DNA from 4 places in the Bacillus sp. AMCV2 genome. Region 2 is predicted to be linked to each of the others. Evidence: riboswitches for the same ligand, from Rfam matches in the RefSeq annotation. Region 2 holds a riboswitch; each other region holds the start of a gene.

Region 1 (3,722 bases), 210 kb from region 2:
CCTTTGGAATGGCGATGCCCAATTTCTTTAGTGTCTCCGCTTCATGCTGAAATAGATTTTTCGTCAGGCCATCCAGCGCCTTTTTGCCTGATTTGTCGAGCACGATCGTTCTCTCAATCCAAGGCGCCCATTCATCAAGCTGGTGCTCAATGACGAGGAGGCTGAAACCTTTTTCCCGCTGAAGATCTTTCATCAGATGAACGAACTCCCGTGCTGAGAAAGGGTCTAAAAGAGAGGTCGGCTCATCTAAAATAATAAGCTCAGGCTCCATCGCCAAAATACAGGCGAGAGCCACTTTCTGCTTTTGTCCTCCTGAAAGGGTTGAGATCGTTTTTTCTTTTAAATGGGTAATGCGTAATTTTTCTAATACGGCGTTGATTTTCTCTGTCATTGCTTCTTTTGGAACTTGCAGATTTTCCAGCCCGAACGCTATTTCGTCCTCCACCGTCAGCATGCAGAACTGCTGATCAGGATCCTGAAAAACGACCCCGGCATGCTGAGCAATCGTTTCGGAGGTTTCAGCATCTGTGACCGGCTTTTGAAATAGAAATGCATGTCCGGACTGAATGCCGTCGCAAGCCTCCGGATATAGACCGTTTAAACAAAGGGCGAGCGAGCTTTTACCGCATCCGCTCGGTCCTAATAATAAAACACATTCTCCTTTTTGAAGCTCAAACGAAATGTCTTGAAAAACCGGTTTCTCGTCTTCTTCATAAGAGAAGCTGAGCTGCTCAACCGTCAGAAGCTCATCAAAGGCTTGCATGTTCTGACGCCCGCTTCCGTTTCTTTTTCAGTTCCTTTCCGAGTGCCATTCCGTTTAACACACCTGTATAAGCGAGAGAGTCGCTGACAGCTTTTCCGAGAAGCCCCGCCAAAAGCGCGCCGGAAATGAGGCGGATCACAAGCATAATGAGCAGATAACCTGGTGAATAGGCTGCATAGCCAGAAACAAAGAGATCATAGATAAAGCTGGCTACTGAAGACCCCATACCGGCCAGCATAAGGACAGGGAGAGAGTATGCTTTCCAGCGTGTTGCAAGAAACACAGCCTCAGCCCCGAGTCCTTGAACAATGCCAATGACGATGACCATCGGGCCAGACGGATTTCCCAGCAGGCACTCAACGAGAGCGGCAATGATTTCAGAAACGAGCGCCGCACCCGGTTTTCGAATCATGTACGCGGCGATCACAGAAACGATAAACCAAATGCCGTAAATCGGTTCATAGGCGATTGCCCCAAACATACCTGCAAGCACGTTTCCGAAATGTGTAAATAATAAATAAACAACGGCAAATACGATACTGATAACCGACATGATGACAATTTCTTTTACTTTCCAGCTTTTCATGTTATCCCTGCTTTCTGTTTTTTCTTGATGGACTGTTAGCCGAAAGATTCACAGTCATGGTGATGTGGTTTGTTTGCTGCTCGGCCATGCGGAAAACGGCTTCCAATGTGCTGAATACGTCATGCGCATCCCCGTCAAGCTCGCTCGCGTAATGGACACCCTGTACGAAAGTGCCTTGGGCTTTTGCAATGTCGACAGCCTTCATAATCAATCCCATATAATCCGGCTCGTTCATTGGATAAAGGGCAAATTGGCACGGCGCTTCCGCCTTCAAGCCTTGGACAGCATCTTCATTGACACGCTTATCACCTTTGGAAAGATATGTATCCCCCTGTGTGTCACCCGGGCATCCAATGGAAAACGTGCCGTTCATGACGATGTGTTGTTCGCTGTTTGCTGCATGAAGGTAAATGGCTTTTGCAGCATCGAATACATGATCAATCGATCCGCGTAACACCGTGCTGATATGGTCGGTTTTCGTCCAAACCTTGGATGTATCTGTTTTTTTCAGCGCAGACTTGATCACACTGATAAAATCATCCGTCATCGGATATAAAGAGAAGCGAAAACCGGCGATTCTGCTTGTACCGCAAATATGCTCCATTTCTCCGACCTCCTGTTTTTTTGGTAAAATAAAAAACTGCATATCCTAAGGGAATATGCAGTCATAGATCGATTAAGCGCACAAAAAAATACACCATTCGGTCAACCTGCACTTCCCCACGCTGGTATTATCCAGATCGGGTCATAAGGGATCAAAGCGCGTTTCTTTCGCGCTTTATCTCAGCCAAAACAGCACCCCTAGTGCTTTCCGTATACAATTTTTTATTTTGACATCATAATAGATGATAAGAATCATTTTGTAAACAACGAAATCATTTTTTTCATATAGGGACGGGAGAGGATGATCAAATTTGGAAAAAGGACACATATTAATTGTGGAAGATGAAGAAAAAATCGCCAGGGTTCTACAGCTTGAATTGGAATATGAAGGATACAGCGTCACCATCAAACACAATGGCACAGAAGGTCTGGATGCGGCAGCGGAAGGCGGGTATTCCTTGGTGCTTCTTGATGTCATGCTTCCGGGGCTTAGCGGACTGGAAGTGCTGCGCCGCTTGAGAAAAACGGATTCGCAGACACCGGTCATATTATTAACGGCGCGAGACAGTATTCCTGATAAGGTAACAGGTCTGGACATCGGTGCAAATGACTATGTCACCAAGCCGTTTGAAATCGAGGAATTGCTTGCGAGAATCAGGGCGGCGTTGCGGCAAAATGGAACAAAAACTGAAGATATCGGCACCTTTCTTACATATGACGATTTGCGGGTGAACGAAAAAACCCGTGAAGTGAGACGCGGAGACAAAGAGGTGGAATTAACGCCGCGGGAATTTGATCTGCTCGTCTATATGCTAAAGCATCCGCAGCAAGTGCTGACAAGGGAGCAAATTCTAAGCTCGGTATGGGGATTTGATTATATCGGTGATACAAATGTCGTGGACGTCTACATAAGATACATCAGAAAAAAACTGGACTATCCTTACGAAAAACAGCTGATCCATACGATTCGCGGGGTCGGCTATGCCATTAAGGGGTAAACGATGAAGCTGAAGACCAAGATTCATCTATACACATCAATATCACTGTTGATTTTATTAATTTTGGTTCATACCGCAGTATATCTCATTTTTTCGTCTGCGCTGACATCAAAGGATGCGGCCCGGCTTGCTGATGAGACGGATAACATTGCCGAAGCGCTGCGTGCCGCTGAAACAGAAGGAGTGGCTTTGCGGGATATGCTGCAGGCCTATCTTCCGGCAAATGGCATGGTGCGTGTAGTGAATGGTGATCAAAAAGCCGTTATGACGATCACAAAAGAAAAAGCCTATAAAGATTTTCCTCTCTCTTTTCATAGCGGAGAAACGGCAGATGTGAGGAAACATGACGGCAAGCTGTTTGCCGAGGCTGCTGTTCCGGTGATTTGGACCGATGGACAAGTGGTGTCTCTTCAGCTGGTTGAAAGACTGGAGAACACAGAAGAGAGTCTGTTTCTGTTGAAAATCATCTTAATCGCTGCAAGTGCTGCTGTCTGCATTGCTTCTTTTTTTGCCGGCAGCTTGCTAGCCCGCCGAATCATCAATCCGATCAGACGATTAATGATCACAATGAAAGACATACAGCGAGACAAAGAATTTAAAACGATTTCTTTAGAGGGACAGTCCAACGATGAATTGTATCAAATGGGGCTGACATTTAATGAAATGGCAATGATGCTGAAGGAGCACTATGATAAACAGCAGCAATTTGTTCAAGATGCTTCACATGAATTGAAAACGCCACTCACCATTATAGAAAGCTACAGCAGCCTGA
Region 2 (3,722 bases):
TACTTAACGTTGTACAGCAGCTCCTGTAGGGAGGGAAAAAAGTGTCGAGAAATAAAGTCGAAATCTGCGGGGTGGATACCTCCAAATTACCAGTACTCAAGAATGAAGAGATGAGAAAGCTGTTTAGGCAGCTGCAGGATGAAGGCGATGATTCAGCAAGAGAAAAGCTTGTAAACGGGAACTTGCGTCTTGTCTTAAGTGTCATTCAACGATTTAATAACAGAGGGGAGTATGTTGATGACTTATTTCAAGTCGGCTGCATCGGACTAATGAAATCCATTGATAATTTTGACCTAAGCCACAATGTTAAGTTTTCAACATACGCTGTACCTATGATTATCGGAGAGATCCGCAGGTATTTACGCGATAATAACCCGATCCGTGTATCAAGATCACTCCGGGACATCGCTTACAAGGCGCTTCAGGTAAGAGAGCGGTTAATCAGTGAGACAAGCAAGGAGCCGACTGCAGAAGACATCGCAAAAGTTCTTGAAGTACCGCATGAGGAAATTGTATTTGCGCTTGATGCCATCCAGGATCCGGTTTCTCTATTTGAACCGATCTATAACGACGGCGGAGACCCGATCTATGTGATGGACCAAATCAGTGATGAGCGCAATACAGATTCACAATGGATTGAAGAGCTGGCTTTAAAAGAGGGCATGAGAAGGCTGAACGATAGGGAAAAAATGATTTTGAGAAAGCGGTTCTTCCAAGGGAAAACCCAAATGGAAGTCGCCGAGGAAATCGGAATTTCTCAAGCGCAGGTGTCCAGACTTGAAAAAGCGGCTATCAAACAAATGAATAAAAATATTCATCAATAATGAAAAGCCTTTAAAACGATGTTGTTTTAAAGGCTTTTCTATTGATTACGGATGGTTTACGTTTTGGAAAAAGTAAGGTATCCTAGTTCGTACAAAGTTTTATGAAAATTAAAACAATTATAAAAGGTAATAAAGAGGAGGACCACGATGATTTTGCAGCTTGACAATGTCTCACTAAAACGGAATGGGAAATGGATACTGAGAGATATTCATTGGAAGGTGGAAGAAAAGGAAAATTGGGTGCTTTACGGCCTAAATGGCGCCGGGAAGACAGCGCTGTTAAATATGCTTTGCTCATATTATTTTCCAACATCAGGCGAGATGCAGGTGCTTGGCCATGAATTTGGCAAAACAGAGCTTGGGGAAAAGCTCAGACGTAAAATTGGCCTCGTCTCAGCAGCTCTTCAGCAAAAATTGTATCCGGCAGATTCAGCCTTTGAAATTGCTTTGAGCGGAGCTTACGCTTCGATTGGGTTATATGAAACGCCAAGTAAGGAAACCAGGGAAAAAGCGATTGGTTTGTTAGAGGACTTGGGAGCAATTGAATATGCCGATCGCCGCTATGAAACCCTTTCTCAAGGGGAAAAACAAAGAGCGTTGATTGCTAGAGCACTAATGGCCGATCCGGAGTTGCTGATACTGGATGAACCAGTCACAGGGCTGGATTTTATTGCCCGGGAAAAGTTGTTAGATACGATTACATACATTGCAAACAAAGAAAATGCACCATCTATCCTTTATGTGACTCATCATGCTGAAGAAATTTTGCCTGTCTTTGATAAAGCCCTTTTATTAAAACAGGGAGAGGTCTTTGGATCCGGAGAAATAAAGGAAATGCTTACTGATCAAGTACTTTCCGCTTTTTTTGATACGCCAATCCATGTATTATGGAATCAGGATCGGCCGTTTTTAACAAGAGCTGAGCCGATAACGAATGCCTGACAAACATATATAGATTCATCCTAGGGGTGCTTTGCGAAGCTGAGAGAGACTTTGTCTCAACCCTTTTGACCTGATCTGGATCATGCCAGCGGAGGGAAGCGGTGAAAAGCGGAGTACATCGGACTCCGTTTGTTTTTATTAAGCCGTTTCATCACATTTGAAACGGCTTTTTTGATTTTAAAGAATAGGAGCGGATTTACATTGGATCAACAAATAGACTCTTTGCAAAAAAAAGTGGAAGAACAAAAGGAGGAGCTTATTCAGCTTGCTAAAACACTGATTTCTTATCAAACACCCGCTCCGCCTGCAAGAAATACAGAGGGCATTCAGTCATGGATTGCGGGTTTTTTAAATGAATTGGGATTCTCGATCGACAAATGGGATGTGTACCCTGGAGATCCCAATGTTGTAGGGAAGCTAAAGGGAACAGATTCAGCAGATTATTATAGCCTGATTATCAATGGTCATGTAGATGTGGCAGAGGTAAAAGAGGATGAAGAATGGGAGCACAATCCGTTTCATCCAATTGAAAAAAACGGTCTCTTAATCGGGCGAGGCGCTTCCGATATGAAGGGCGGAATGGCTTGTGTGCTGTTTGCTGTCAAATTAATTCGTGAAGCCGGCATTGAGCTTCCCGGTGATCTGATTCTGCAATCGGTTATTGGAGAGGAAGTTGGAGAAGCCGGCACACTTGAATGCTGCAAGAGGGGCTACCACGCTGATTTTGCAATTGTCGCGGATACGAGCGATATGCATATTCAAGGCCAAGGTGGTGTCATTACAGGCTGGATCGAAATCAAAAGCAGTCAAACATTTCATGATGGAACGAGACGGAATATGATTCACGCAGGCGGAGGAACATTCGGAGCAAGCGCAATTGAAAAAATGGCAAAAATCATTGCGGGGCTCGGTGAACTTGAGCGCCACTGGTCCATTATGAAAAGTTATCCCGGTTTTAAACCAGGCACAAATACGATTAACCCGGCAGTTATAGAAGGCGGCAGACATGCGGCTTTTATAGCGGACGAATGCCGGCTGTGGATCACAGTCCATTTTTATCCGAATGAAACCCATGACCAAGTGGCAGCGGAAATAGAAGATTACGTCAATCGGCTGAGTGACAGTGATATTTGGCTTAGGGAAAACCGCCCTGTATTCAAGTGGGGAGGCTCATCCATGATAGAAGACAGAGGAGAAATTTTTCCGGCATTGGAAGTTGACCCTGGCCACCCAGGCGTCTTAGCGTTAACTGCCTCTCATGAGAAAGTGAAACGGGAGTGTCCAATTATTGACGTTTCTCAATCAGTTACAGATGGCGGGTGGCTGTATGATGCCGGTATTCCATGCGTAATATACGGTCCTGGAGATCTGCACAATGCACACTCCGTGAACGAGAAGGTATCGATTGAGCAGCTAGTAGAGTATACAAAAATTATACTCGATTTTATCATCAGCTGGTGCAGCCGGAAAAAAGAACAATGACATGAAAATTTCTTCTTGCTGACAAGGTTCAGCCTGCCCGTTCATATACTTGAACAAAAGGACGGAAAAAGGACGTGATGGAATGATCAGCATTTCAGAATTTCAGGTAAAGGATGTCGTCAATGTCTCAAACGGAAAAAAGCTGGGGAGTATTGGGGATATTGATATCAATGTGACTACTGGAAAAATTCAGGCGATCATACTCGGAGGAAATGGGAAAGTTCTCGGATTTTTTGGAAAAGAAGAGGAATTGGTCATTCCATGGCGAAATATAGTAAAAATCGGGGAAGATGTAATCTTAGTCCGATTAAGTGAACCACATGCATAAACCTGCTTGTCTGCCGCAGATTGGCAAATGCCGGAAGTCTCGATTCTTCCGGCACATTTCATTTAGAAATATGCAAATCGGCGCTCAACGAATGCAGTAAGATGTGGTAAAATAAGTGGGAAATTCCGCTTTTTTAAATGTTTGTC
Region 3 (3,722 bases), 1.4 Mb from region 2:
ACCAGCTATGCGACGAACTTAATGTCAAGTCTGCAAGAAAGTTTAAAAGCATCCTCAGGAATTGATGTAAAAGAAATGCTTGAGAACTTTTCAGGAAAAGGAAACGTAAAACAAAGCATTAATGAATTAACAAATGAAATCAAAGAAGCCAAAACGATCCAAAAATCAGAGTAAGGAAAGGGCAGAACCGTATGGTAACTGTACGTGAAGCGAAGTTAGAGGATATAAAGGACATTGCAAAAGTGCATGTAGACAGCTGGAGGACAACATACCACGAAATTATCCCGATTGATTATTTAAACAGCCTGAACTATAAGGAATTTGAAGACAAATGGAAAAGTCGCTCGTTAAAGGGAGTATTTGTTGCTCAGGACGAAATGGGTTCAGTATTCGGCTTTGCTTCATTTGGACCTATTCGATCTGAACAAGAAGGCTATGACGGCGAGTTATACGCTATTTATCTTGTGGAAGAGCGCCAGCGGCAAGGTGCAGGCAGGGCGCTCTTAGCAAAAGGAGCGGAGTTTTTGCTTCAACATGGTTTTTCAAGTATGTTTGTTTGGGTTATTGAGCAGAATCCCTCGATTATATTTTATCAGGCCTATTCACCTGAAAGAGTAGCGGAGGACAACTTTGAAATTGACGGAGTAAGGCTGAAAGAAGTAGGTCTTGGCTGGCCGGATCTTTCAGCTTTAAAAACACTTCTTAACAGATAACGAACAATCCCCCAGCGGAATTCGCTGGGGGATTGTCACTTTTACGCTTTGTCACTTTTAAGCAAACGGGGTGCTGTCATAAATAATAAACATAGGACAATTGCACAAATAATGAATGAAGGAACCATGTAAGTCGCATTATAAGTTAAAGAATAAATCCATACCGGCGTTCCTTTTGGAGCAAAGCTGCCGAAAAACACAGCTCCTGAAATGACATGCGCGGCATAGCGCAGCAAACTGCCGATGAAAACTGCGCTGACCACTGAAACAATCAATTTCCCTTTTGTTTTTGATACAGCGGCTTTACGGACAGAAGAAGCGAAACAGCCGCTTATGCCGATTGCTGCGAAAGCGACAATGTAATCTAACAATAGCTGTACAGGATGTTGAGCAAACAAGTTTCCGATTGCTATTTGTACTAGACCTGTCAACAAACCTGTAGTAAGACCTGCTTTGACACCCCAGCGAAACGAAATTAAAAAGATCGGAATCATCATGATGGAGACCGAGCCTCCTTGAGGCATGCTAAGAAACATTCCTGAGACAATGTCTAAAATAACGGCTGCTGCTGTCATAATGGCAATTTCAATAAGGCGAACCAGTTGCTTAGATTGATTCATATCTATCTCCTTCCATTGACAGACAACCAAAAGGACAACAAAAAAGCAGCACGCGGAAGGATGAGAAAAGTTCCACGCACTGCTTTACGATCTGCAATTCATTTGACTTTGCCACATCCCTACGCCAGCGTTAACTAACAGGTTCAAAGGGTCAGAACGAAACCGCTCACTCTCAGCTTTAATGCTCCCCTTGTGGTCATCAGTATTTAGTTCGTTTCTACTATACAAGAAAACAAAAAAAACAACAAGATCACATGACTGATGTATATGTTCTTTTAAGAAAGTTATATGATACACACGCTTTAGAAATCATGGCGAGGATTATAGTTTATTTGTTTTATAGATTTTTTAAAAAAACTATTGCAATAAATAAATACAGGTGTTATATTATTAAACGTCGCTGATGCACAGCGGACACAAACTAGATGCTTCAAAACAACTTGAAAAAAGTTGTTGACAAAAAAGAAGCTGAATGTTATATTAGTAAAGCTGCTTCATTGAGAAGTAACGAAATGATCTTTGAAAACTAAACAAGATAAAACGTACCTGTTAATTCATTTTTATAAATCGCACAGCGATGTGCGTAGTCAGTCAAACTAGGACCTGCACGACGCAGGTCACACAGGTGTCGCCGCAGGATGCGGTGAACTTAACCTGTGATCCATTTATCGGAGAGTTTGATCCTGGCTCAGGACGAACGCTGGCGGCGTGCCTAATACATGCAAGTCGAGCGGACAGATGGGAGCTTGCTCCCTGATGTTAGCGGCGGACGGGTGAGTAACACGTGGGTAACCTGCCTGTAAGACTGGGATAACTCCGGGAAACCGGGGCTAATACCGGATGCTTGTTTGAACCGCATGGTTCAAACATAAAAGGTGGCTTCGGCTACCACTTACAGATGGACCCGCGGCGCATTAGCTAGTTGGTGAGGTAACGGCTCACCAAGGCGACGATGCGTAGCCGACCTGAGAGGGTGATCGGCCACACTGGGACTGAGACACGGCCCAGACTCCTACGGGAGGCAGCAGTAGGGAATCTTCCGCAATGGACGAAAGTCTGACGGAGCAACGCCGCGTGAGTGATGAAGGTTTTCGGATCGTAAAGCTCTGTTGTTAGGGAAGAACAAGTACCGTTCAAATAGGGCGGTACCTTGACGGTACCTAACCAGAAAGCCACGGCTAACTACGTGCCAGCAGCCGCGGTAATACGTAGGTGGCAAGCGTTGTCCGGAATTATTGGGCGTAAAGGGCTCGCAGGCGGTTTCTTAAGTCTGATGTGAAAGCCCCCGGCTCAACCGGGGAGGGTCATTGGAAACTGGGGAACTTGAGTGCAGAAGAGGAGAGTGGAATTCCACGTGTAGCGGTGAAATGCGTAGAGATGTGGAGGAACACCAGTGGCGAAGGCGACTCTCTGGTCTGTAACTGACGCTGAGGAGCGAAAGCGTGGGGAGCGAACAGGATTAGATACCCTGGTAGTCCACGCCGTAAACGATGAGTGCTAAGTGTTAGGGGGTTTCCGCCCCTTAGTGCTGCAGCTAACGCATTAAGCACTCCGCCTGGGGAGTACGGTCGCAAGACTGAAACTCAAAGGAATTGACGGGGGCCCGCACAAGCGGTGGAGCATGTGGTTTAATTCGAAGCAACGCGAAGAACCTTACCAGGTCTTGACATCCTCTGGCAATCCTAGAGATAGGACGTCCCCTTCGGGGGCAGAGTGACAGGTGGTGCATGGTTGTCGTCAGCTCGTGTCGTGAGATGTTGGGTTAAGTCCCGCAACGAGCGCAACCCTTGATCTTAGTTGCCAGCATTCAGTTGGGCACTCTAAGGTGACTGCCGGTGACAAACCGGAGGAAGGTGGGGATGACGTCAAATCATCATGCCCCTTATGACCTGGGCTACACACGTGCTACAATGGACAGAACAAAGGGCAGCGAAACCGCGAGGTTAAGCCAATCCCACAAATCTGTTCTCAGTTCGGATCGCAGTCTGCAACTCGACTGCGTGAAGCTGGAATCGCTAGTAATCGCGGATCAGCATGCCGCGGTGAATACGTTCCCGGGCCTTGTACACACCGCCCGTCACACCACGAGAGTTTGTAACACCCGAAGTCGGTGAGGTAACCTTTTAGGAGCCAGCCGCCGAAGGTGGGACAGATGATTGGGGTGAAGTCGTAACAAGGTAGCCGTATCGGAAGGTGCGGCTGGATCACCTCCTTTCTAAGGATATTATACGGAATATAAGACCTTGGGTCTTATAAACAGAACGTTCCCTGTCTTGTTTAGTTTTGAAGGATCATTCCTTCGAAACGTGTTCTTTGAAAACTAGATAACAGTAGACATCACATTCAATTAGTAACACAAGATATCACATAGTGATTCTTTTTAACGGTT
Region 4 (3,722 bases), 360 kb from region 2:
ATTATTTCAACGATATCGTTAGGCGTTGTCGTTCCAACATTAAAAGAAGAACGGATCATGAATTCAAATATCGGGCAGATTATTTTGCTTGTTGCTGTTATTGCTGATTTGGCCACGATGATTCTTCTTGCTGTTTTTTCTTCTTTATACGGAGAGGACAGCGGAAACATGTGGCTCCTGATGATTCTGTTTGCGGCCGGAGTGGTGCTATACTTTTTCGGCCGGGTCTTTAAACATCGCTCTTTTGTTCAGTCCATGTCAAAAGGGACGATCCAGATCGGGACGCGTGCCATTTTTACGTTAATTATTGTACTCGTTGCCCTGTCTGAATCACTTGGGGCGGAAAATATTCTCGGCGCTTTCTTAGCGGGGGTTCTCGTTTCCCTGCTTTCGCCAAACAAAGAACTTGTTCAGCAGCTGGATTCATTTGGTTATGGGTTCTTAATACCGATTTTCTTTGTGATGGTCGGTGTGAAGCTGGATATTTGGACTCTTTTTCAGGATAAAACAATTTTAATCATGATTCCGCTCCTGCTGCTGGCGCTGTTAGTCAGCAAAATCATTCCTGTCATGTACTTAAAGAAGTGGTATGATAACCGAACCATTTTCGCGTCTGGTTTCTTGCTGACATCAACGCTTTCGCTCGTGATTGCCGCTGCAACAATCGGCCAGCAGCTTCACGTGATCAGTGCAAATATGTCAGGAGCGCTAATTTTAGTAGCCGTCATTGCAAGTATTTTTACGCCGATCTGTTTTAAAAAATTATACAAACGGGAAGAGCAGCCGGAGGAGAAAAAGACGATTACGTTCATCGGCGCCAATCAAATGACTTTGCCTGTTACACTCGAATTGCCAGAGGAAGAGTATGACGTGCGTGTTGTACACGTCTACCAAGAGAATGCAGAGGAAAAGCTGTCAGAATCAGTGTTTGCTGTTGAAACAATTTCTGACTATGAACACGAGACGCTTGAATCACTCGGCATTTTTGAAACGGATATCCTCGTTGTGGCGACAGGAAATGAAGATATGAATGCAGACATTGCATTACTTGCAAAAGAAAAAGGCACAGAAAGAGTCATTGCAAGCGTAGGATCACCGGAGCATGAAGCAGCTCTGAAGGAGCAGGGAATCAGCATCTTTTCTATTCTGCTGTCGACAAAAACGTTGCTTCGCGCACTGATTGAAGCGCCTGGCGTCATGAAGCTGCTCACGAACCAGGAGTCTTCACTGTATCAAATTAATATGGAGAACAGTAAATACGACGGTGTGATTTTACGGGAATTCCCTTTAACAGGTGACGTCATCTTTGTCAGGATTTTCAGAGGTGTGGACAGCATTGTTCCTCATGGGGATACAAGGCTGAAACTGGGAGATCGCTTAATTGTCACCGGATCTCGGGGGTACGTAACGGATCTTAAGAAAACATTGGAAGGATAAATCTTGACCAAATAAGGATTCGTGTTAATATAGAGGTGCAGAACAATTCAATATGTATTCGTTTAACCACTAGGGGTGTCCTTCATAAGGACTGAGATAAAAGTGTGACTTTTAGACCCTCATAACTTGAACAGGTTCAGACCTGCGTAGGGAAGTGGAGCGGTATTTGTGTTATTTTACTATGCCAATTCCAAACCACTTTTCCTTGCGGGAAAGTGGTTTTTTTATTTTCAGAGGGGGAATGATTTGTGAAGTTTTCAGAAGAATGCCGCAGCGCAGCCGCAGAATGGTGGGAGGGGAGCTTTGTCCATCCGTTCGTTCAAGGAATCGGTGACGGAACGCTTCCGATTGACCGTTTTAAATACTACGTACTTCAGGATTCCTATTACTTAACGCATTTTGCAAAGGTGCAGTCATTTGGCGCAGCTTATGCGAAGGACCTTTTTACAACGGGGAGGATGGCAAGCCATGCCCAAGGTACATATGAGGCGGAAATGGCGCTTCATCGCGAGTTTGCCGAGCTGTTGGAAATCAGCGAGGAAGAGCGTAAGGCGTTTAAGCCGTCTCCTACGGCGTACTCTTATACATCCCATATGTACCGTTCGGTTTTGAGTGGGAATTTCGCTGAAATCTTAGCGGCCTTGCTGCCATGCTACTGGCTCTATTACGAGGTTGGTGAGAAATTGCTGCATTGCGATCCTGGGCATCCGATTTATCAAAAGTGGATTGGGACGTACGGCGGTGACTGGTTTAGACAACAGGTTGAGGAGCAAATCAACCGCTTTGATGAGCTGGCGGAAAACAGCACGGAGGAAGTGCGTGCCAAGATGAAAGAGAATTTTGTCATCTCCAGCTTCTATGAATATCAATTTTGGGGAATGGCCTATCAAAAAGAAGGCTGGTCGGAGCGCGGCATAAAAGAGGTGGAGGAATGTGGAGCTTCACGCCATAACGGATAACTGCAAGCCGGTAGAAGAGCTAGCGAGAACCATCATTTCGATTCAGAATGAAGTTGATTTTATTCACATTCGGGAACGCTCAAAATCGGCGGCAGATATTCTGAAACTGCTCGAGCTTATTTTTGAAGGCGGTATAGATAAACGAAAACTGGTGATGAACGGGCGCGTGGATATTGCGCTTTTTTCTACGATTCATCGCGTGCAGCTGCCAAGCAGCAGCTTTTCGCCGAAGCAGGTAAGAGCCAGATTTCCTCACCTTCATATCGGGCGGTCCGTGCATTCACTGGAGGAAGCGGTTCAAGCAGAAAAGGAAGACGCAGACTACGTGTTGTTCGGCCATGTGTTTGAAACAGATTGCAAAAAGGGTCTTGAAGGCAGAGGTGTGTCTTTGCTGTCAGATATTAAACAGCGGATTTCCATCCCGGTTATTGCCATCGGCGGAATGACGCCAGACAGATTAAGAGACGTAAAACAAGCAGGAGCAGATGGCATCGCTGTCATGTCGGGAATTTTTTCTTCCGCTGACCCTTTGGAAGCTGCCAGACGATATTCCCGCAAGCTAAAGGAGATGCGCTATGAAAAGGCATTATGATGCAGTTGTCATTGGAGGCGGAATTATCGGTTCCGCGATTGCTTATCATTTGGCAAAGGAAAACAAAAGCACCGCATTGTTTGAAAGCGGAACAATGGGCAGCAGAACGACAAGTGCCGCTGCCGGAATGCTGGGCGCCCATGCCGAATGCGAGGAACGTGACGCGTTTTTTGATTTCGCCATGCACAGTCAGCGTCTGTACAAAGGTCTTGGAGAAGAGCTTTATGCATTATCTGGTGTGGATATCAGGCAGCATAACGGCGGTATGTTTAAGCTTGCATTTTCTGAAGAAGATGTGCTGCAGCTGAGACAGATGGACGATTTGGACTCTGTCAGCTGGTATTCAAAAGAAGAGGTGTTAGAAAAAGAGCCGTATGCGTCAGGTGACATCTTTGGTGCATCTTTTATTCAGGATGATGTGCATGTGGAGCCTTATTTTGTTTGCAAGGCATATGTGAAAGCAGCAAAAATGCTTGGGGCGGAGATTTTTGAGCATACGCCCGTCCTGCATGTCGAACGTGACGGTGAAGCCCTGTCCATCAAGACCCCTAGTGGAGACGTATGGGCTAATCATGTTGTCGTTGCCAGCGGGGTGTGGAGCGGAATGTTTTTTAAACAGCTCGGACTGAACAATGCTTTTCTCCCTGTAAAAGGGGAGTGCCTGTCCGTTTGGAATGATGATATCCCGCTGACAAAAACGCTTTATCATGACCATTGCTATATCGTACCGAGAA

What was found. A riboswitch is a leader RNA that binds a small molecule or an ion and turns the genes downstream of it on or off. The one in region 2 is predicted to bind thiamine pyrophosphate.
Region 1: another riboswitch for thiamine pyrophosphate. It lies ahead of thiU (HMP/thiamine ABC transporter substrate-binding protein ThiU); the one in region 2 lies ahead of ylmB (N-formyl-4-amino-5-aminomethyl-2-methylpyrimidine deformylase).
Region 3: another riboswitch for thiamine pyrophosphate. It lies ahead of thiT (energy-coupled thiamine transporter ThiT); the one in region 2 lies ahead of ylmB (N-formyl-4-amino-5-aminomethyl-2-methylpyrimidine deformylase).
Region 4: another riboswitch for thiamine pyrophosphate. It lies ahead of tenA (thiaminase II); the one in region 2 lies ahead of ylmB (N-formyl-4-amino-5-aminomethyl-2-methylpyrimidine deformylase).

Annotation. Positions count from the first base shown of each region.
Region 1 covers NZ_JBVYIB010000002.1:1,386,786-1,390,507, forward strand. Annotated here, with positions in the region: gene AC0OMA_RS07370 (ABC transporter ATP-binding protein) at 1-763, opposite strand, end outside; gene AC0OMA_RS07375 (ECF transporter S component) at 750-1,349, opposite strand; gene thiU (HMP/thiamine ABC transporter substrate-binding protein ThiU) at 1,351-1,953, opposite strand; TPP riboswitch at 2,050-2,162, opposite strand; gene ykoG (two-component system response regulator YkoG) at 2,264-2,950, shown strand; gene ykoH (two-component system sensor histidine kinase YkoH) at 2,954-3,722, shown strand, end outside.
Region 2 covers NZ_JBVYIB010000002.1:1,599,562-1,603,283, forward strand. Annotated here, with positions in the region: gene sigG (RNA polymerase sporulation sigma factor SigG) at 42-824, shown strand; gene AC0OMA_RS08470 (ABC transporter ATP-binding protein) at 972-1,766, shown strand; TPP riboswitch at 1,779-1,880, shown strand; gene ylmB (N-formyl-4-amino-5-aminomethyl-2-methylpyrimidine deformylase) at 1,968-3,248, shown strand; gene AC0OMA_RS08480 (YlmC/YmxH family sporulation protein) at 3,331-3,576, shown strand.
Region 3 covers NZ_JBVYIB010000002.1:3,004,839-3,008,560, reverse strand. Annotated here, with positions in the region: gene floT (flotillin lipid rafts scaffold protein FloT) at 1-174, shown strand, start outside; gene AC0OMA_RS15665 (N-acetyltransferase family protein) at 192-713, shown strand; gene thiT (energy-coupled thiamine transporter ThiT) at 755-1,333, opposite strand; TPP riboswitch at 1,433-1,534, opposite strand; rRNA gene AC0OMA_RS15655 (16S ribosomal RNA) at 1,999-3,548, shown strand; rRNA gene AC0OMA_RS15650 (23S ribosomal RNA) at 3,719-3,722, shown strand, end outside.
Region 4 covers NZ_JBVYIB010000002.1:1,237,484-1,241,205, forward strand. Annotated here, with positions in the region: gene AC0OMA_RS06510 (monovalent cation:proton antiporter family protein) at 1-1,437, shown strand, start outside; TPP riboswitch at 1,499-1,607, shown strand; gene tenA (thiaminase II) at 1,686-2,396, shown strand; gene tenI (thiazole tautomerase TenI) at 2,371-2,988, shown strand; gene thiO (glycine oxidase ThiO) at 2,972-3,722, shown strand, end outside.